Regions from separate parts of the Bradyrhizobium sp. S3.12.5 genome, predicted to be linked through region 2. Evidence: predicted binding sites of a transcription regulator. Region 2 holds the regulator's gene; each other region holds the start of a gene.

Region 1 (7,358 bases), on a different contig from region 2:
TACTCCCCAATCACCGCATTCAGCCGATCGCGCAGCGCGACGATCTCGTCCTTCATTGCGACCAGCTCTGCGACCGAGCAGTCCGACGCGGCCAGGATCGACTGGGGGACGCTGCGCGCCTTGTCCTTCAGGGCGTGCCCCTGCGGCGTCAGCGCGATCAGGACCTGACGCTCATCCTCGCTGGAGCGCGTGCGCTTGACGAGGTGCGCGGCTTCGAGTCGCTTGAGCAGCGGCGTCAGCGTGCCCGAATCCAGAAACAGCTTTTCGCCGATATCCTTAAGTGGCACGTCGTCGCGTTCCCACAGCACCAGCATCACCAGATATTGCGGATAGGTCAGGCCGAGCCGGTCGAGCAGCGGCTTGTAGACGCGGTTGAAGGCATGCGCGGCTGAATAGACGGCGAAGCAGATCTGGTTGTCGAGGCGTTGCGGATCCAGGGTCGATAATTTCCGGGCCATAGAGAATCTCACGTGATTGACCCGCATTGTGGGACCGGGCGGGCCGACATTCAATTGCGAACAATTAAATGTGAGGCATGCAAATTTCAATTGCGCACAATCTAATTGTTTGCGATACAGGCGCCACCACAACCCGAAGACCCTGAGGAGACGAAAATGTCCGTGAACGTCCTCTACAAGACCAGCGCAAAAGCCACCGGCGGCCGTGACGGCCACGCCGCGACCCTCGACGGCGCACTCGACGTCAAGCTCACCACACCGAAGGAGCTCGGCGGCGGCGGCGGCGCCGGCAACAATCCCGAGCAGCTGTTTGCGGCCGGCTATGCCGCCTGCTTCATCGGCGCGATGAAGTTCGTGTCGTCGCAGGGCGGCCCGAAGGTTCCCGCCGACGCCTCCGTCACCTCGACCGTCGGCATCGGCCCGCGCTCGGAAGGCGGCTTCGGCCTCGACATCGATCTGGCCGTCTCGCTGCCGGGGCTGTCCCGCGCTGACGCCGAGGCGCTGGTCGAGAAGGCACATCAGGTGTGCCCGTACTCCAACGCGACGCGCGGCAATGTCGACGTCCGCCTGACGGTCGTCTGATCTGACGGTGGATTTGGCTGGCCCGAGATCCCCCTTGGGCCGGCCGCTTCCGCCAGATCTGCCGCGCCGCGGGATTGCGCGGCGACGCATACGCCCCCACGCGGCAAGCCATTGCTGGCTTGGACGAACCTCGCTAGGCCTGTGATCAAACGTCGACACAGGGGAAGCGAAGGCATGACTGAAGCCGTTTTGGGCGCAATGAGCGGACTGCGCGTCGTCGATCTCACGCGCGTGCTCGGCGGTCCCTACTGCACCCAGATCCTCGCCGACCATGGCGCCGACGTGATCAAGGTCGAGCCGCCGGCAGGCGACGAGGTGCGCGACTGGGGCCCTCCCTTCCACGAGGAAGACGCGGCCTATTTCGTCGGCATCAACCGCAACAAGCGCTCCATCGGCCTCGACCTCGCCTCCGAAGGCGGCCGTGTCGTGCTGCTCAAGATGCTGGAGACGGCCGACGTCCTGATCGAGAATTTCAAGCCGGGCACGCTGGAGAAATGGGGCATCGGCAACGACGTGCTCAGCCAGAAATTCCCGCGCCTAGTGCATTGCCGGATCTGCGGCTTCGGCGCCGACGGGCCGCGCGGCGGCAATCCCGGCTATGACGCCATCATCCAGGCCATGACCGGCATGATCGCGGCGACCGGCTCGCCGGAGAGCGGGCCGATGCGGATCGGCGTGCCGCTGGTCGACATCACCACCGGTCTTTACGCAGCGATCGGCATCCTGATGGCGCTGTCCGAGCGGCAGCGCTCCGGCAAGGGCCAGTTCCTGGAGACGACGCTGTACGAGACCGGCCTCGCCATCATGCATCCGCACACCGCGAATTATTTCATGCATGGCAAGCCGCCCGGCCTCACCGGCAACGAGCATCCCAACCTCGTGCCCTACGCGATCTTCCCGACCAGGACCGACGACATCTTCATCGGTGTCGGCAATGACGGCACCTTCCGCAAGCTCGCCAAGGAGATCGGTAAGCCCGAGCTCGGCACTGATCCGCGCTTTGCCCGCAACAAGGACCGCATCGCCAACCGCGACGCGCTGCGCGCCGAGCTTGCCGCGGTGTTCAGCCAGCACGAGGCCGAGCCGCTGTGCAATCGCCTGCTGGCCGCGGGCCTGCCCGCGGGCCCGGTGCAGAAGATCGACCAGGCATTGACCAACCCGCACACGATCGCGCGCGGCGATGTCATCGAGAAGGACTGGTACAAGGGCGTGGCCTCGCCGATCCGGCTCGATCGCAGCAAGCCGAGCCTACGCCGCCTGCCGCCGAAATTCAGCCAGCACTCCCAGGAGGTGCTGGGCGAGTTCGGCTACTCAAAGGCGGAGATCGACGCGATGGTCGAGAGCGGCGTAGTCTGCGGGCCCGAGCGCAAGCGCTAGGGCCCTCGCCTCGTCACCCAAGCAAATGCCGCAGTGCGGCACGGGCACGCATGTACACTGCGGACGGAGGAGGCTGCCCGAGCGCGCGTCTTCGCCTATTTGATGGCTTCCCTTTTGGCAGCGCTTGCTGCTTTCGTTTCGGCCGCTTACACAGTCATGTGAACGTCATGTGGCGCTGCTAGCGCAAGCGCTTCTTTTTGACGGCCAAGGGAGGTACTTGATGGCTCTTCGATATTTTGGGGCGGCTGCCGCTGTTGCATTTGCGGTTGGCATGACGGCTTCGCCGGCGCTGGCCGTGACTGAAATCCAGTGGTGGCACGCGATGACAGGCGCGAATAACGACGTCATCGTCAAGCTCGCCAACGACTTCAATGCATCGCAGAGCGACTACAAGGTCATCCCGACCTACAAGGGCAGCTATCCCGACACCATGAACGCCGGCATCGCCGCGTTCCGCGCCGGCAACGCCCCGCACATCATGCAGGTGTTCGAAGTCGGCACCGCGACCATGATGGCCGCGACCGGCGCCGTGAAGCCCGTCTACAAGCTGATGACCGATGCCGGCGAGAAGTTCGATCCGAAGAATTATCTGTCCGCGATCACCGGCTACTATTCGACCTCGAAGGGCGAGATGCTGTCCTTCCCCTTCAACTCGTCGTCGACCGTCATGTGGGTCAACCTCGACGAGCTGAAGAAGGTCAACGCGGAGATCCCGAAGACCTGGCCCGAAGTGTTCGAGGTCGCCAAGAAGCTGCACGACAACGGCCATCCGACCTGCGGCTTCTCCAACTCCTGGGTCACCTGGGTCAATCTCGAGCAGCTCTCCGCCTGGCACAACGTGCCGCTGGCCAGCAAGGCGAACGGCCTCGACGGCTTCGACACCAAGCTCGAGTTCAATGCGCCGCTGCAGGAGAAGCATCTCGAGAAGCTGGTCGAGCTGCAGAAGGACAAGACCTACGACTACGCCGGCCGCACCAACCAGGGCGAAGGCCGCTTCACCTCGGGTGAGTGCGCGATCTACCTGACCTCGTCGGCCTTCTTCGGCAACGTCAAGGCGCAGGCCAAGTTCAACTTCACCGCTGCGCCGATGCCGTATTATCCTGACGTCAAGGGCGCACCGCAGAACTCGATCATCGGCGGCGCTTCGCTCTGGGTCATGGGCGGAAAGTCGGCCGACGAATACAAGGGCATCGCCAAATTCCTGACCTTCCTCTCGGACACCGATCGTCAGGTCTACATCCACAAGGCTTCGGGCTATCTGCCGATCACCAAGGCCGCCTACGAAAAGGCCAAGGCCGAGGGCTTCTACAAGGATCAGCCCTATCTCGAGACTCCGTTGCTCGAGTTGACCAACAAGGAGCCGACCGAGAACTCGCGCGGCCTGCGCCTTGGCAACATGGTTCAGCTCCGTGACGTCTGGGCCGAAGAGATCGAGCAGGCACTGGCCGGCAAGAAGACCGCCAAGCAGGCGCTCGATGCCTCCGTCGAGCGCGGCAACACGATGCTGCGTCAGTTCGAAAAGACCGCCGTAAAATAAGGCGAAGGCGCCGGCGGAACCGCACGACGAGCGGCCCGCCGGCGCCACCCCCATCATGCAAAAGCAAGCCATTTTCCAATCAAAGCTATTGCCCTACGCGCTGGTTGCGCCGCAACTCGCGATCGTTCTGATTTTCTTCTACTGGCCGGCCGTGCAGGCCGTCATTCAGTCCTTCCTGCTGCAGGACGCTTTCGGCCTCTCGACGAGCTTCGTGTGGTTCGAGAATTATGTCGAGCTGTTGAGCGATCCCGCCTATTTCGAGACGATCGTCCGAACCTTCTTCTTCTCGTTTGCGATCGCGGCGTCCTCGCTCTCCGTGGCGCTGCTGCTCGCGGTGATGGCGGACAAGCCGATGCGCGGCGGCGCTGTCTACCGCACGCTGCTGATCTGGCCCTATGCCGTGGCGCCGCCCGTGGTCGGCGTGCTCTGGGTCTTCATGCTGCATCCCTCGCTCGGCGTGCTCTCGCGCTATCTGCGCGCCGCCGGCATCGAATGGAATCCGCTGCTCGACGGCAATCAGGCCGCGACACTGGTCATCCTTGCCGCCGCGTGGAAGCAGATCTCCTATAATTTCCTGTTCTTCCTCGCAGGGCTCGCGAGCATTCCGAAGAGCGTGCTCGAGGCTGCTGCGATCGACGGCGCGCGCCCGATGCGCCGGTTCTGGACCGTGACCTTCCCGCTGCTGTCCCCGACCATCTTCTTCCTGCTGGTCGTCAACATCGTCTACGCCTTCTTCGACACCTTCGGCATCATCGACACCATGACCCGCGGCGGTCCCGGCAAGTCGACGGAGACCCTGGTCTACAAGGTCTACAACGACGGCCTGATCGGCGGAAACCTCGGCAGCTCCGCGGCGCAGTCGGTGATCCTGATGGTCATGGTCATCGTGCTGACCGGAATCCAGTTCCGCTTCGTCGAACGCAAGGTGACCTACTGATGGTCGAGCAAGAGGGCTTTCGACGCTACGTCGCCCACATCATCCTCTGGATCGGGATCGCGATCGTCGCCTTCCCGGTCTACGTCGCCTTCGTCGCCTCGACCCAGGACAACGCGCTGATCGCCAACGGGCAGATGTCGCTGTTGCCCGGCGGCCATTTCTTCGAGGTCTACTACCAGACCATCTTCGTCGGCACGAGCGGCTCGACCCGCGAGCCGGTCGGCAACATGATGCTGAACTCGCTGGTGATGGCGTTGGCGATCGCGATCGGCAAGATCGCGATCTCGATCATCTCCGCCTATGCGATCGTCTATTTCCGTTTTCCCTTTCGGATGCCGATCTTCTGGATCATCTTCATCACGCTGATGCTGCCGGTCGAGGTCCGCATCTATCCGACCTACAAGATCGTCGCCGACCTGCACATGCTCGACAGCTACGCCGGCCTCGCGCTGCCGCTGATCGCGTCGGCCACGGCAACGCTGCTGTTCCGCCAGTTCTTCATGACCGTGCCGGATGAATTGCTGGAGGCCTCGCGCATCGACGGCGCCGGCCCCTTGCGCTTCTTCTGGGATACGCTGTTGCCGCTGTCGCGCACCAACATGGCCGCGCTGTTCGTGATCCTCTTCATCCTCGGCTGGAATCAATATCTCTGGCCGCTGCTGATCACCACCCGCGACGACATGCAGACCATCCAGATCGGCATTCGCAAGATGATGACCACCAACGATGCGCTGACCGAATGGCCGATCGTGATGGCGACCGCCGTGCTGGCCATGCTGCCGCCGGTGTTCGTCGTCGTCGCCATGCAGAAACTGTTCGTGCGCGGCCTGGTCGAGACGGAGAAGTAGAGAGTCATGGCCAACGTCACCCTGCGCAACGTTCGCAAGACCTATCCCGGCGGCTTCGAGGCCATCAAGGGCGTCAACGTCGATGTCGGCGACGGCCAGTTCTGCGTGCTGGTCGGCCCCTCCGGCTGCGGCAAGTCCACGCTGCTTCGCATGGTCGCGGGGCTCGAGACCGTCACCGGCGGCGAGATCGACATCGGCGGCCGCGTCGTCAACCAGGTCGAGCCCGCCGATCGCGACATCGCGATGGTGTTCCAGAACTACGCGCTCTATCCGCATATGAGCGTGTTCAACAACATGGCTTACGGCCTGCGCAATCGCGGCATGAAGGAAGCCGAGATCAAGACCCGCGTCGAGGAAGCCGCGCGCGTGCTCGAGCTCTCGGCGATGCTGGAGCGCAAGCCGCGCCAGCTCTCCGGCGGTCAGCGCCAGCGCGTCGCCATGGGCCGCGCCATCGTGCGCCAGCCGAAGGTGTTTCTGTTCGACGAGCCGCTGTCGAACCTCGACGCCAAGCTACGCATCGCGATGCGCGTCGAGATCCGCAAATTGCAGCGCCGCCTCAAGACGACGTCGGTCTACGTCACCCATGACCAGCTCGAGGCGATGACGCTCGCCGACATCCTCGTCGTGATGAATGGCGGCCAGGTCGAGCAGATCGGCAATCCCCTCGCGATCTACGAGAAGCCGGCCACGACCTTCGTCGCCTCCTTCATCGGCGCGCCGCCGATGAATCTGATGTCGATGCGCACCGAGGAGATCAAGTCGCAGCTTGGCGGCAGCGCGGGCGAGGCAGGCATCCTCGGCATCCGTCCGGAAGATTTTGTCATCACCGACCAGACCCCGGCCGGCGGCGTCGCATTGCCGCTGACGGTGGAAGCGATCGAACGCGTCGGCGCCGAAACTTTTATCTACGGCTCGCGCGCCCAGGACGAGCAGCGCGTTGCCGCCACTCCGGGTGAGCTGCCGCCGGGCGAAGTCATCGTCCGCATTCCCGGGACTGAGGCCCCGGCGATCGGTGAGAAGATCCGCGTCGCGGCAGTGCGCCAAAAGCTGCACCTGTTCAGCGGCGACGGGCGGACGCGGATCGAGGCCTGACGGGTCCGACAGAACAGCCGACTAAAGACCCAAAACAACCCCATGCACAGTAGAACGGGGCCTGTTTTCATTGGGATAAATCGCCCGCAAATTCGTCACGGCGGGGCGACGGCGGAAGCAGTGAATCCACAGCCCCTGCTACGTCCTTGAACCCACATGGGGATATGCCCATATTGCTGACCAAGGGGCGCCGCTTCCGGGCCCTGAAATGCCAAAGTCGCTTCGAGAGGACTTTGTAAACTATGTCTCGTGTTCCCACGTTATCCAGTCCGTTCCTTCTGGGCTTCGACGAGATTGAGCGCGTGCTCGATCGCGTCGTCAAAGGCGCCGACGGTTATCCTCCCTACAATATCGAGAGGTGCGACCGGTCGGACGGCCAGCCCGAGCGGTTGCGCATCACGCTGGCGGTCGCCGGATTTACCCGCGACCAACTCGATGTAACCATTGAGGAAAACCAGCTCGTGATCCGCGGACGACAGCAGGACGACAAGACCCGGCAATACATCCATCGCGGCATCGCCGCGCGC
Region 2 (7,358 bases):
TTCCAGAAGCCGACGCCGTTCCCGATGACGATCTACGAGAACATCGCCTTCGGCATCCGTCTCTATGAGAAGATCTCGAAATCCGAGATGGACGACCGCGTCGAGAAAGCGCTGCGCGGCGGCGCGCTGTGGAACGAGGTCAAGGACAAGCTCAACGCCTCCGGCCTGTCGCTCTCCGGCGGCCAGCAGCAGCGCCTCTGCATCGCCCGCACCGTTGCGGTGCGGCCCGAGGTGATCCTGTTCGACGAGCCCTGCTCGGCGCTCGACCCGATCTCGACCGCCAAGGTCGAGGAGCTGATCCAGGAGCTGTCCGAGAACTACACGATCGCGATCGTGACCCACAACATGCAGCAGGCCGCCCGCGTCTCCGACAAGACCGCCTTCATGTATCTCGGCGAGCTGATAGAGTTCGACGACACCAGCAAGATATTCACATCGCCGACCGACCGGCGCACGCAGGATTACATCACCGGCCGGTTCGGCTGAGGAGACGGCACATGGGTTCTGAACATACCGCAAAGGCCTTCGACACCGACCTCCAGGAGCTCACGCGCCTGGTCGCCGAGATGGGCGGCATCGCCGAGCGCATGATCGTCGATTCCGTCGATGCGCTGATCCGCCGCGACGTCGCGCTCGGCCAGCGCGTCGTCGCCATCGACGCCGAGCTCGACACGCTGCAGAAGAAGATCGAGGAGCGCGCCGTGCTCACGATCGCGCGCCGCCAGCCGATGGCGGTGGATCTGCGCGAGATCGTCGGCGCCATGCGCGTCGCGACCGATCTCGAGCGCATCGGCGACCTCGCCAAGAACATGGGCAAGCGCGTCGCGGCGCTGGAGACGGATTTCCATCCGCTCAAGCTGTTCCGCGGCCTCGAGCACATGACCGACCTCGTGCAGCAGCAGGTCAAGTCGGTGCTGGACGCCTATGCCGCGCACGATCTGCCGGCGGCGATGGCGGTGTGGAAGGGCGACGAGGAAGTCGACGCCATCTGCACCTCGCTGTTCCGTGAGCTCCTCACCTACATGATGGAGGATCCGCGCAACATCTCGTTCTGCATCCATCTGATGTTCTGCGCCAAGAACATCGAGCGGATCGGCGACCATGCCACCAACATTGCCGAGACCGTGTTCTACATGATCGAAGGCCAGGCGATCACCGACAAGCGGCCGAAGGGCGACATGACGACCTTCGCCACCACGGTCCCGAGCACCTGATTACGCAAGGAGCGACGACCCGATGGGCGCACGCATTATGGTGGTTGAGGACGAGGAAGCTCTGACCGAGCTTCTCCGCTACAACCTCGAAGGCGACGGCTATGACGTCGAGACGGTAATGCGCGGCGACGACGCCGACACCCGCCTCAAGGAGCACATCCCCGATCTGATCGTGCTTGACTGGATGCTGCCGGGGCTATCAGGCATCGAGCTGTGCCGGCGGTTGCGTGCGCGATCCGACACCAAGCAGCTGCCGATCATCATGCTCACCGCGCGTGGCGAGGAGAGCGAGCGGGTGCGGGGCCTGGCGACCGGCGCTGACGACTACATCGTCAAGCCGTTCTCGGTGCCCGAGCTCCTGGCGCGCGTGAAAGGCCTGCTCCGGCGCGCAAGTCCGGAGCGGCTCGCAACCGTTCTGGCGTTCGGCGACATCGAGCTCGACCGCGAAAAGCGCCGCGTGGCGCGCTCGGGCCGGCCGATCGATCTCGGCCCGACCGAGTATCGCCTGCTGGAGTTCTTCCTGGAGCATCCCGGTCGCGTGTTCTCGCGCGAGCAGTTGCTCGACAGTGTCTGGGGCCGCGACATCTACATCGATGAGCGCACCGTCGATGTGCATATCGGCCGCCTGCGCAAGCTGCTCAATCTCGGCCGCGAGCAGGACCCGATCCGCACCGTCCGCGGCGCGGGCTACGCGCTGGACGATCGGTTCGCGAAGGCCGAGCAGGCCTGAAACGGCCTGAGCAGACCTCGACAAGAAAGCGCGCCAAAGGCGCGCCGATCCTTCTCCCGATCGTTCCGGCCCGCGCGCAATTGCGCACCAGGCCAGGACGATGTCGTTTGGAGCTGAGCTTACCGCGCCGGCTTCGCCGGGGCCCGCCTGCGATCCGCTGCCGGCTGATACGCAACCCGCGAGTGCTGGGCGCAATAGGGCAGGCCGGAGAGCGCTTTGCCGCCGCAGAAGAAGAAATCCGGGCTCGAGGGATCGCCGACCGGCCAGTGGCAGGTCGCCTCGTTCAATTCGAGCAGCGACAGCCGCTGGCTCATCGGTACCACGTTGTCGTAGGTGACCGGTTCAGCCTCGACCTCGACCTCGAAAGCCTGCGCCAGCGCGGTATTGCCGCGTGCGATGGGCCTGCTCACCCGCATCATGTGCGGCGCTGGACGCGCCTTGCGCGGCCGCGGAGCTGCCGAAGACGGGCTCTTGGCGCGGCCCGACAAGCCGAGCCGGTGAACCTTGCCGATCACGGCGTTACGGGTGACATTCCCAAGCTCAGCGGCGATCTGGCTGGCCGAAAGTCCGGCCTCCCAGAGCTTTTTCAGCTGTTCGACGCGATCGTCGGACCAGGTCAAAACCGTCATTGCACCCTTTCCTTCGCCGCGCGCCTGCCATCCTGGGGGCCGCACAACGAATGCCTAAGCCTCGAAAAATCCGTGCCGCCAGAATCCCTTAAGGCTCGCCGGGCGCAATGATACGCCCGAACGTTTACGCCGGTACATGAGGACTTTTGGGATCAGAACCGCTGCACGAGATGTCGTATCTGACAAGCCAGACGCTACAATATGGCGTGACTCACGCGCAAGAGTCCGCCGACTCGCTTCCACATGTTCCGTGGCCAAAACCCGCAAATTCGGTACCGCAAGACTACGGAATCTGGGTTTCGCGGGGCTTTCCGGGCGGCATTGACACCAATGGTGCCAAGCATAAGATAGTGATGCGTGCCGCCCTTAAAAGGCGGCACGTTTCGTTTTCCGGACCAATGATGCGCTGCGCAACGCAGTTTCAGGCCGTCCGAAACATCCAAAGAGACCATCATGGCTAACAGCGCAGCGCCGCACTTGCTCCCCGTTTTCGCCAGAACCGACATCGGTTTTGAGCGCGGTGAAGGCGTCTGGTTGATCGCAACCAATGGCGATCGCTATCTCGATTTCACCTCGGGCGTGGCGGTGAATGCGCTCGGCCATGCCCATCCCGCGCTGGTCAAGGCGCTGCAGGAGCAGGCCACAAAACTCTGGCACATGTCGAACCTGTTCCAGAGCCCGGACGGCGAGAAGCTCGCCGCGCGTCTCTGCAACGAGAGTTTTGCGGACTTCGTGTTCTTCTGCAATTCCGGCGCCGAAGCGCTGGAGGGTGTGATCAAGCTGGTCCGCCATCATCACTTCTCCAAAGGACATCCGGAGCGCTACCGCATCATCACCTTCGAAGGCGCCTTCCACGGCCGCACGCTGGCGACGCTGGCTGCGACCGGCTCTGCAAAATATCTCGAAGGTTTCGGTCCGCCGATGGACGGTTTCGACCAGATCCCGCACGGCGACATCGAGGCCGTGAAGAAGACGATCGGTCCGCAGACCGCCGGCATCCTGATCGAGCCGATCCAGGGCGAGGGCGGCGTTCGTTCGGCGACGCCTTCTTTCCTGAGGGCGTTGCGCCAGCTCTGCGACGAGAAGGGCCTGCTGCTCGCCTTCGACGAGGTGCAGACTGGCATGGGCCGCACCGGCGATCTCTTCGCCCACCGCCGCACCGGCGTCACGCCTGACGTGATGTCGCTGGCCAAGGCGCTCGGCGGCGGCTTCCCGATCGGCGCGGTGCTGGCGACCGCGGATGCGGCCACCGGCATGGGGCCCGGCTCGCACGGCTCGACCTTCGGCGGCAATCCGCTGGCGATCTCGGCCGCGAACGCCGTGCTCGACGTCATGCTCAAGCCCGGCTTCTTCGACCACGTGCAGAAGATGTCGCTGCTGCTCAAGCAGAAGCTCGCCTCCGTGATCGATCGTCATCCCGATATTGTCAGCGAGGTCCGCGGCGAGGGGCTCCTGATCGGCATCAAGGCCGTGGTGCCCTCCGGCGATCTGGTCGCAGCGCTGCGCAACGAAAAACTGCTCACCGTCGGCGCTGGCGACAATGTCGTGCGCTTCCTGCCGCCCTTGATCGTCACCGAAGCCGAGATCGAGGACAGCGTCGGCCGGCTTGAACGCGCCTGCGCTGCGCTCTCAGGCAACAAGCGGGCGGCCAGCTGATGAGCAAGACGCCAAAGCACTTCCTCGATATCAACGAGCTGCCGCTGTCGGAGCTCAAGAGCATGCTCGCGGCCTCCTCCGCCATGAAGGCGAAGCAGAAGGCGCATCAGCCGGTCAAGCCGCTCGAAGGCAAGACGCTGGCGATGATCTTCGAGCGCCCGTCGACCCGCACGCGCGTGTCGTTCGACGTTGCCATGCGCCAGCTCGGCGGCGAGCCCATCATGCTCACCGGCGCCGAGATGCAGCTTGGCCGCGGCGAGACCATTGCCGACACCGCGCGAGTGCTGTCGCGCTATGTCGACGCCATCATGATCCGCATCCTCAATCACGAGGCCCTGCTCGAGCTCGCGGCGAACGCGACCGTGCCCGTGATCAACGGCCTGACGCGGCGCTCGCATCCGTGCCAGGTGATGGCCGATCTCCTGACTTACGAAGAGCATCGCGGCCCGATCGAAGGTCGCACCGTGGCCTGGACCGGCGACGACAACAACGTGCTGGCGTCCTGGGCCCATGCCGCCGAGCGCTTCAAGTTCAACCTCAATGTCGCAACCCCGCCGGAGCTCGCTCCGAAGAAGGTGATGCGCGACTTCATCAAGGCCACCGGTGCGCCGATCGTGCTCGGCACCGATCCCGAGGCTGCCGTGAAGGACGCCGATTGCGTCATCACCGACACCTGGGTGTCGATGGGCGACAAGGAAGGCGAGCACCGTCACAACGTGCTCAAGCCCTACCAGGTCAATTCCAAGCTGATGTCGCTGGCCAAGCCTGACGCGCTGTTCATGCACTGCCTGCCCGCCCATCGCGGCGAGGAGGTCACCGACGAGGTGATCGACGGCCCGCAATCGGTCGTGTTCGACGAGGCCGAAAACCGCCTGCATGCGCAGAAGGGCATTCTGGCCTGGTGTTTTGACGCGGTGAAGTAACACTGTGGCGGGGCGAGGTGGCTGTGCGAGCGGCCCCATCCTCCGCTGTCGTCCCGGACAGGCGTAAGCGCAGATCCGGGACCCTTAACCACAGGAACCCCTTTTGGCGATGACTCGGAGTTGTCGTCGACAGCAATAGCGTAATCCTGTGGTTATGGTCCCGGGTTCGCGCTGCGCGCGCCCCCGGACGACACCGAATTCGAGGTCCCCTCGCGCCCCTTCCATTTCCCACCTCCGACCCCAGATAAAGCGCCATGGTTTCCCAATCCCCTGACATGAAAACCGGGCCCGAGGGCCCGGTTCGCGCGCCATCCGCGGTTCCGATCGATGACGCCGTGCTGCCCTACGAGGTCGACGCGCTCGATGTGCGCGGGCGGCTGGTGCGGCTTGGCCCCGCGCTCGACGAGATCCTGACCAAGCACGATTATCCGGCACCGGTCGGCAAGCTGCTGGGCGAGGCCATCGTGCTGACGACGCTGCTCGGCTCGGCGCTGAAATTCGAGGGCCGCTTCATCCTCCAGGCCCAGACCGATGGGCCGGTGTCATTTCTGGTGGTGGACTATCAGGCACCGGATCGCCTGCGCGCCTATGCGCGCTTTGACGCCGAGCGCCTCGGTGACGCCAAGAATACTGGCTCGCACTCCGGCGCGCTGCTCGGCCGCGGCCATCTCGCCATGACCATCGACCAGGGGCCCGACATGAGCCGCTACCAGGGTCTGGTCGCGCTCGACGGCGGCAGCCTGGAAGACGCCGCTCACGAATATTTCCTGCGCTCCGAGCAGATCCCGACGCGCGTGCGCCTCGCGGTCGGCGAGGAGTGGCGCTCGAGCGACGGCGGCAAGCATCGCTGGCGCGCCGGCGGCATGCTGATGCAGTTTTTGCCGAAGGCGCCCGAGCGCGCGCGGCAGGCCGATCTCCATCCCGGCGACGCGCCCGAGGGCGCCGAGGTGCACGCCGTCGCCGAGGACGATGCCTGGGTCGAGGCGCGCTCGCTGATTGAAACCGTCGAGGACGTCGAGCTGATCGATCCCGATCTCTCCGGCGAGCGGCTGCTCTATCGCCTCTTCCACGAACGCGGCGTGCGCGTGTTCAATCCGCTTGTCTTGAAAGCGCAATGCTCCTGCTCACGCGACGCGGTCGCCTCCATGTTGAAGAGCTTCTCGCCGGATGACCGCTCGGCGATGGTCAAGGACGACAAGGTCGTCGTGACCTGCGAGTTCTGCTCATCGGTGTACGAGTTCACGCCGGATGAGGCGGGCGTCGAAGACGCGTAAGCGCCTATCTTTCGTCATCGCGAGCTATCGTAGGGTGGGCAAAGCGAAGCGTGCCCACCATCTTGCGTGTCGTGACCGGAATGGTGGGCACGGCGCTTCGCGCCTTTGCCCACCCTACGGCACCGTCACACCCGCCTCCTAATTCAACACCCGCTTGTTGTCCGGGCTGTCGAGCGAGAACGTCGGGACGTCGATCTCAAAACGTTCGCCGCTTTCGCTGACCATCTGGTAGCGGCCGGTCATGAAGCCGGAGGCGGTCGTGAGGGGCACGCCGGAGGTGTATTCGAAGCGCTCGCCGGGGGCGAGCGTCGGCTGCTCGCCGACCACGCCTTCGCCCTTGGTCTCCTGCTGCCGGCCGGTGGCGTCGGTGACGATCCAATGCCGCGTCTTGAGCTGCACGGTCTCGTCGCCGGAATTGGTGATGACGATGGTGTAGGACCAGAAATAGCGCGAGCGGTCGGCCGACGACTGCTCCGGAACAAAGTTCGGCTCGACGGTCACTTCGATCTGGCGGGTCACGGCGCGGTACATGATTGCCATCATAGCGAAATCCTCGCCGGGAACCAAACGCCGCAGGCGGCTTTCGCGACATCGTCCCGCCAGAATTGACAGGGAAGTACACCCCCAAAGAATACACCCGTATGTGATCCGGCCGCTTTGCGGGGCGGCGACTGGACCGGTACACTCCTCAAACGTTGCGATTTGCGGAAGGGTTTTTGGGCCCCGATGACCATTGCCGATCAAGTGACGGGATCGACGATCGCGGGAACCGCGGGTGCCAATCCCGTGGAGGCCAAATCCGTGGCAGCGAAGCCGCGTGCACCTGCGATCACGCTGCCCGCTATCGGTGAGCGCGAGCTCAGGCTCGACCTGTTCCGGGGCCTCGCGCTGTGGCTGATCTTCATCGACCATCTGCCGCCGAATTTGCTGAC
Region 3 (7,358 bases), on a different contig from region 2:
GCTCGGCGCGGCGATGCCGTTTGCCATCGTCGGCCTGTTCGGCAAGCTGTTGCCGCTGCCGGTGGTGCCGGCCGTGCATGCCGGCGAGCTCGCGCTGTCCTTTGTCTACGGCCTTTTGACCGCGCTCGCCTTCGGCCTGTGGCCGCTTGGACGCGTGCACGACGTGCCGGTCGCCGCGCTATTCCGCGACACCATCGCTGCCGAATGGCATCGGCCGCGGTGGAGCTACCTCGTTTTCATGGGCGTCGTCGTCGCGCTGCTGGTTGCGGTCGTGATCGGCCTGTCCTTCGACAAGCGCATCGCGGCGGTGTTCGTGGCCTCCTCCGTCGTCGTGTTCGCAGTGCTGCGCGGTGTCGCCGCCGTGCTGATGGCCATCGCGCGACGGCTGCCGCGCACGCGCTTCACCATGCTGCGGCTTGCGATCGCCAACATCCACCGGCCGGGCGCACTGACGCCCTCGGTCGTGCTCTCGCTCGGTCTCGGCCTCGCCGTGCTCGTCACCATCACCCAGATCGACGGCAATCTGCGCCGGCAGTTTTTGGCGGCGCTCCCGGACCATGCCCCGTCCTTCTACTTCATCGACATTCCGAGCACCCAGGCCGCACCGTTCGACGATTATCTGCGCCAGATCGCCCCTGGCGCGAAGGTCGAGGACGTGCCGATGCTGCGCGGGCGCATCGTCGGTGCGCGCGGCGTCCGCGCCGAGGACCTCAAGCCCACCACCGATTCCGAATGGGTGCTGCAGAGTGACCGTGGCCTGACCTACACCGGCGAGCTGCCGAAGGGCTCCAAGGTGGTCGAGGGCGAATGGTGGGGCAACGACTATTCCGGCCCGCCGCTGGTCTCGATGGAGAAGAAGATCGCCGACGGCCTCGGCCTCAAGCTCGGCGACGAGGTCGTGGTCAACGTGCTCGGCCGCGACATCCCGGCGAAAATCGGCAATCTCCGCACCATCGACTGGCAGGGGCTCGGCATCAATTTCGTGCTGGTGTTCTCGCCGAACGCCTTCAAGGGCGCGCCGCATACCCACATCGCGACGCTGACCGAAGCCGGCGGCGATGCGACCGGCGACGGCAAGATCATCAAGCAGGTGGCGGATGCCTATCCGATGGTGACGAGCGTGCGCGTGCGCGAGGTGATGGAGACGGTCGGCGCGGTCGTGACCAACCTCGCGCTCGCGATCCGCGGCGCCAGCGCCGTGACCCTGATCTCGGCGATCCTGGTGCTGGGCGGCGCGCTCGCCGCCGGTCACCGCCATCGGGTCTATGACGCGGTGATCCTGAAGACGCTGGGCGCCACGCGGCTGCGGCTGCTCGGCGCTTATGCGCTCGAATATCTCCTGATCGGGCTCGCCACCGCCGTATTCGGCGTGATTGCCGGCAGCATCGCGGCCTGGATGATCGTAACCCGGCTGATGACGCTGACCTTCGTCTGGCAGGCCGGCAGCGCGGCCGGCGTGGTGGCCGCCGCCCTGATCGTCACCGTCGGGCTCGGGCTCGCCGGCACGCTGCTGGCGTTGAACAAAAAGCCTGCCACGGTGTTGCGCAATTTGTGACAAAAGGTAGCGGGAGGCTGCGCCGGACCGGAATCGCGCGATTCCCCGCGCTTAACCACGTCTGCTCGTCAGGATTGCGCGCCAAGGGCGACATTCGGCCGCGCGTGGACGGTTGCACCGAATGTGTTAGTTTCCCACATATCGGATGGGTTCGGAGCCCCGATTGTTAGCCAAATTTAATGTCGGCAGACATCGGTATCCGAGATAGAGTTTGACGAACCGGCGGCATGGCGACCCTCATGCCGGACCGGGCCAACCAACGGGAATTCGACCATGTCGGACCTAGACCGCAATTACGCTTCTCCTTTCGGCAGGGCCGCCGGGCGTGTTGACGCCGCGACGGTCGATGCCGGTCTGCGCGCCTATATGCTGCGCATCTACAACTACATGAGCATTGGCCTCGCCATCACTGGCCTCGCCGCACTCGGCGTCTACATGGCTGCCGTGACCGACGTTCCGACCGCGGAAGCCGTCCGCGTCGGCAAGCTGTTCCTGACGCCGTTCGGCTACGCGATGTTCGTGAGCCCGCTGAAGTGGCTGTTCATGCTGGCGCCGCTCGCCATGGTGTTCGTGATCTCGGCTGGCATCAACCGTCTCGCCCCCTCGACCGCCCAGATCCTGTTCTGGGTGTTCTCGGCGCTGATGGGCATCTCGCTGTCCTCGATCTTCCTGGTGTACACGCACACCTCGATCGTGCGGGTGTTCTTCATCACCGCGGCGACCTTCGGCGCGCTGAGCCTCTACGGCTACACCACCAAGCGTGACATGAGCGGCATGGGCTCGTTCCTGTTCATGGGCCTGATCGGCATCATCATCGCGAGCCTGGTGAACCTGTTCCTGGCCAGCACGGCGCTGCAGTTCATCGTGTCGGTGGTCGGTGTGCTGGTGTTCGCGGGCCTCACCGCCTGGGATACGCAGCGGCTGAAGAACGACTACATCTACGGCTACGCTTCGGCCGGCGGCGACATCGCCGAGCGCGCGGCGATCTCCGGTGCGCTGTCGCTGTACCTGAACTTCATCAACCTGTTCACGCTGCTGCTGCAGCTCCTCGGCCAGCGCGACTAAGCGCCAGACCTGAGAGAACGGATCCGAACCCCGGCCGCGAGGCCGGGGTTTTTGTTTGGGGCCGAGCTGTCCCCACAAACACCGTCATTGCGAGCGAAGCGGAGCAATCCAGACTCCCCCCGCGGATGCATTTCTGGATTGCTTCGTCGCAAGGGCTCCTCGCAATGACGGAGTGCGTGGAAACGCCGTTGCCTCTTCCAGCCGCCGCGCGAACGCTCTAATGTTCCGCCATGTCCACACCCGATATCAGGCCCACGACCGAGGCCGACCTTCCCGCCATTACCGCCATCTATCAGCAGGCCGTCCGCGAGGGCACCGCGACGTTCGAGATCGAGCCGCCTGACCTCGCCGAGATGATGCGCCGCTATCGCACGCTGGTCGACGGCGGCTATCCCTATTTCGTCGCCGTCCTCGACGGCCGCGTTGCCGGCTACGCCTATGCCGGCGCCTACCGGCCCCGCCCGGCCTACCGCTTCACGGTCGAGAACTCGATCTATCTCGATCCCGCCTTCCACCGCCGCGGCATCGGCGCGCTGCTGCTGGAGCGGCTGATCATCGAATGCGAGGCGCGCGGCTTCCGCCAGATGATCGCGGTCATCGGCGATTCCGCCAATGCCGGCTCGATCGGCGTGCATACCAGAGGCGGCTTCAAGATGATCGGCACGCACCCGAATGTCGGCCTGAAGTTCGGCCGCTGGCTGGATACCGTGATGATGCAGCGCGACCTCGGCGAGGGCGCGAGCACCGTGCCGGCGAAATAACCCGGACTCGTAGGTGGGTAAAGCGAAGCGTGCCCACAATGCGCGGCGATTGAGGAGAGATGGTGGGCACGGCGCTTTGCGCCTTTGCCCACCCTACTGCAGCGTCGGTGTGGCTACACCACCGCCAGTTTCCGGTCGATCACCAGCAGCACGCGGTCGAGCTCGTGGCCGCGGCGCAGGATCAGGCCGGTCGCCGCGATCACGCTGTACATGCCCTGCTTGCGGGCCAGTCGCGGATCTTTCTCGATGCGGTAGATCGGCACTTCGGAGGCGCGGCGATAGACCGAGAACACCGCGCGGTCCTTCAGGAAGTCGATGGCATAGTCGCGCCACTCGCCGTCGGCGACCATGCGGCCGTAGAGATTGAGAATTCGGCTCAACTCGAGCCGGTTGAACGTCACCCGGCTCAGTTGGGCATTTGCAGCGGCGGGGCGCGCCACTGCACGCTGCTCGCTCGGATCGGCATCCTCCGGCGTCAAGCTCATGCAGCGCCTCCTGTCGCATCAGCACGACCCGCCTCCGCGAAGACCGTCCCCGGAGCCGCGGATCATGACAATGGCATGATTGCGCCAACTGTTCCCCGCCGCAAGAGGCTCTTGAAGGGCTCTTTTGGAGCGCTCTTGAAGGACCGTGGCTTATCTCGCGGACCGGTTGCGAATCATGACACATGCAACGGTGGAACTCCTCAGCGGCAAACCGTCACGGGATCGTTAGCAGGAATCACAGGATCGCCGCTTTTCCGCCCACCGCCCGCCGCCCTGCACTGCGAAAAGACCTCTGTGCGTTGACCCGGTCCTTTCGGTTCCGGATTCCTCAGCCCCCAGCCCCCCGGGGTCGAACAGGATCGGGTCTGTACGCGCGACAAGGAGGGCCAACGCAAGTTGGTCCTTTTTTGTTTGTGTCGGGGTGTCGCTGGCCGCAATTGCGCACCGTAGTTCGCGCTTCGCGCGCCCCGGAATGACGACAGACAAATTGTCTTGAGACGATCTTGAGCGCGCGTCGCTTCAGTGCAGTGACGTGTACGCCGCGCCCAGCATCGCGCCCGGCTTCTCGCGGTTGCCGTCCTGGACATAGACCACCGCACCATCGACGCCATCGCGCGAGGTGAGATTCTCAAGCGGCACCGTCCAGGTTTCCGGATGTCCGTTCCAGTCGCCGACCTTGAGCAGATTGCGCACCACGTTGTGGTAGGTGATCTGCTGTCCGCGATTCTCGCCGCGGCTGATCTCGATCGGCACCGATTTCGCAATCGAGCAGATCCAGACCTCGCCATGCGAGATCGCCGGCTCGTTGCCCGCGGCCACCGATACATTGATCTGCTTGCCTGCCAGCGACATCGTCACCGGCACGCTCATCACGCCAGTCCCCTTGTCAGTCTTGCCGATCGCGCTTTCGATGCCGGCCCGATCGCTGCCGATGACATGCACAGCGCCATTGACCACGACCTGCGGCGTGTAGACCTCGCGGTCACCGCGCATGCGTGAATAGGCGCGCTGCCGCGCCGAGAAACGCGAATCTGCTAGCGTGTCCTTCCAGCCCAAATAGTCCCAATAATCGATCGGCATGCTCAGCGCGATGATCGAGGGATCCTTGGCGAGGTCGCCGATGACCTTGTCGGCGGGCGGGCAGGAGGAGCAGCCCTGCGAGGTGAAGAGCTCGACCACGGCGCGGGGATCGGCCTGGGCGGGACGGATGACGGCGACGATTGCGCAGATGCCCAGTGCTCCCGACCAGAGTGCGCCGGACCATCGCGAAACCAAATGAGAAGCCATCATTCCAGTCATGTCGAACGTCACATCTCGTCTTCGTGGAGGGATATCCTATCGCCCGATGGTCACCGTAGTCTTACGGGCACGGCAGTCTTACGGGCACGGCGCACTCCGCCCGATGCGAAGTGTCCGCCGGGTGGGCCCATCTGAAGCATGCCGTAATGCACGAAGGCGGCCTTGTGATAGGCCGCCTTTGTTTAACCTTCTACTCACGTCGCAGTGAGCCACCGTTCACAAATTCGCGCTCAGGCCGCGAGCTTGCGCAGCACATAATGCAGAATGCCGCCGTTCCGGTAATAATCGAGCTCGTCCAGCGTATCGATGCGGCAAAGCAGCGAAACGCGCCGCAATGAACCGTCCCCGGACACAATCTCCGCGGTCAGCTTCTGGCGCGGCCTAAGGTCGCCGACGAGGCCACGCAGCGTGACCTTCTCGTCGCCCTTCAGGCCGAGCGACGACCAGGAGGTGCCGTCCTCGAAGGTCAGCGGCAGCACGCCCATGCCGACCAGGTTGGAGCGATGGATGCGCTCGAAGCTCTGGCAGATCACTGCGCGCACGCCGAGCAGACGCGTACCCTTCGCAGCCCAGTCGCGCGAGGAGCCGTTGCCGTATTCGGCGCCGGCGAACACCACCAGCGGCACCTGCTCCTGCTGGTACTTCATCGCGGCGTCGTAGATCGACATCTGCTCGCCGTCGGGCCAGTGCTTGGTGAGACCGCCCTCGGGGATGTTTCCATCGGCGCCCTTGAGCATGAAGTTCTTGATGCGGATGTTGGCGAAGGTGCCGCGCATCATCACCTCATGGTTGCCGCGACGCGTGCCGTACTGGTTGAAGTCGGCGGGCCGCACTTGGTGCTCGCTGAGATATTTGCCAGCGGGCGAGGTGAGCTTGATCGAACCGGCCGGCGAGATGTGGTCGGTGGTGATCTTGTCGCCGAACATGGCGAGGATGCGCGCCTCGACGATATCGGTGACCGGCTCCGGCTCCTTCTTCATGCCGTCGAAATAGGGCGGGTTCTGCACATAGGTCGAAGACATGTTCCAGCGATAGGTCTCGCTCTCGACCGTCTTGATCTTGCGCCAGTTGGCGTCGCCCTTGAACACGTCGGCATACTTCTTCTTGAAGATCGCCGCGGTCACGAACTTCTTCATGAAGGCGTTGATCTCCTTCGTCGTCGGCCAGATGTCCTTCAGATACACCGGCTTGCCGTCCTTGCCTTCGCCGAGCGGCTCGACGGCGAGGTTCTTGGTGACGCTGCCGGCGAGCGCATGCGCGACGACCAGCGGCGGCGAGGCCAGATAGTTCGCCTGCACGTCCGGCGAGACGCGGCCTTCGAAGTTGCGGTTACCGGAGAGCACCGCGGCGGCAACGATGCCGTTGTCGTTGATCGACTTCGAGATCTCATCCGGCAGCGGGCCGGAATTGCCGATGCAGGTGGTGCAGCCGAAGCCGACGAGGTTGAAGCCGACCTTGTCGAGATCGGCCTGCAGACCGGAATCGGCGAGATAGCCCGCGACCACCTGGCTGCCCGGAGCGAGCGAGGTCTTCACCCACGGCTTGGCCTTGAGGCCCTTGGCCGCAGCGTTACGCGCGAGCAGGCCGGCACCGATCAAGACGCTCGGGTTCGAGGTATTGGTGCAGGAGGTGATGGCGGCGATCACGACGTCGCCGTGGCCGATCTCGAAGTTCTTGCCTTCGACGGCGAAGCGCTTGTTGGGTTCTTCGGTCTTCTTGTACTCGGTGCCGAGCGCGAGCGAAAAGCCTTCGGCGACCGAAGGCAGCGCGATGCGGCCTTCGGGACGCTTCGGACCGGCCATCGACGGCACGACGTCAGCGAGATCGAGCGTCAGCGTTTCCGTGAACACCGGATCGGCCGACTTGGCGGTGCGGAACAGCCCTTGCGCCTTCGCATAGGCCTGCACCAGCGCGACGCGCGGTGCGGCGCGGCCAGAGGTCTTGAGGTAGTCGATCGCGGCGGCGTCGACCGGGAAGAAGCCGCAGGTCGCGCCATATTCCGGCGCCATGTTGGCGATGGTCGCCTTGTCGGCGACGGAGAGATTGTCGAGGCCGGGGCCGAAGAACTCGACGAACTTGCCGACCACGCCGAGCTTGCGCAGCATCTGCGTGACGGTCAGCACGAGGTCGGTCGCGGTGACGCCTTCCTTCATCGCGCCCTTCAGCTTGAAGCCGACGACGTTGGGCAGCAGC

The links. The regulator PhoB, encoded in region 2, activates phosphate uptake and scavenging genes when phosphate is short. The targets are predictions, from matches to a motif close to TGTCATNNANCTGTCAT.
Region 1: the regulator PhoB is predicted to act here: its motif matches at 2,570-2,586, upstream of ugpB (sn-glycerol-3-phosphate ABC transporter substrate-binding protein UgpB).
Region 3: the regulator PhoB is predicted to act here: its motif matches at 3,931-3,947, upstream of ABIC09_RS29585 (DUF2794 domain-containing protein).

What each region holds. Positions count from the first base shown of each region.
Region 1 is NZ_JBEPRF010000019.1:41,164-48,521, reverse strand. It holds gene ABIC09_RS26155 (MarR family winged helix-turn-helix transcriptional regulator) at 1-458, opposite strand, end outside; gene ABIC09_RS26150 (organic hydroperoxide resistance protein) at 615-1,040, shown strand; gene ABIC09_RS26145 (CaiB/BaiF CoA transferase family protein) at 1,215-2,417, shown strand; gene ugpB (sn-glycerol-3-phosphate ABC transporter substrate-binding protein UgpB) at 2,638-3,954, shown strand; gene ugpA (sn-glycerol-3-phosphate ABC transporter permease UgpA) at 4,010-4,891, shown strand; gene ugpE (sn-glycerol-3-phosphate ABC transporter permease UgpE) at 4,891-5,739, shown strand; gene ABIC09_RS26125 (sn-glycerol-3-phosphate import ATP-binding protein UgpC) at 5,746-6,831, shown strand; gene ABIC09_RS26120 (Hsp20 family protein) at 7,074-7,358, shown strand, end outside.
Region 2 is NZ_JBEPRF010000022.1:115,153-122,510, forward strand. It holds gene pstB (phosphate ABC transporter ATP-binding protein PstB) at 1-486, shown strand, start outside; gene phoU (phosphate signaling complex protein PhoU) at 498-1,214, shown strand; gene phoB (phosphate regulon transcriptional regulator PhoB) at 1,237-1,944, shown strand; gene ABIC09_RS28580 (GcrA family cell cycle regulator) at 2,064-2,573, opposite strand; gene ABIC09_RS28585 (aspartate aminotransferase family protein) at 3,027-4,229, shown strand; gene argF (ornithine carbamoyltransferase) at 4,229-5,152, shown strand; gene ABIC09_RS28595 (Hsp33 family molecular chaperone) at 5,407-6,426, shown strand; gene apaG (Co2+/Mg2+ efflux facilitator ApaG/CorD) at 6,565-6,957, opposite strand; gene ABIC09_RS28605 (OpgC domain-containing protein) at 7,153-7,358, shown strand, end outside.
Region 3 is NZ_JBEPRF010000024.1:65,377-72,734, forward strand. It holds gene ABIC09_RS29570 (ABC transporter permease) at 1-1,555, shown strand, start outside; gene ABIC09_RS29575 (Bax inhibitor-1/YccA family protein) at 1,829-2,620, shown strand; gene ABIC09_RS29580 (GNAT family N-acetyltransferase) at 2,851-3,381, shown strand; gene ABIC09_RS29585 (DUF2794 domain-containing protein) at 3,495-3,866, opposite strand; gene ABIC09_RS29590 (DUF1223 domain-containing protein) at 4,386-5,165, opposite strand; gene acnA (aconitate hydratase AcnA) at 5,396-7,358, opposite strand, start outside.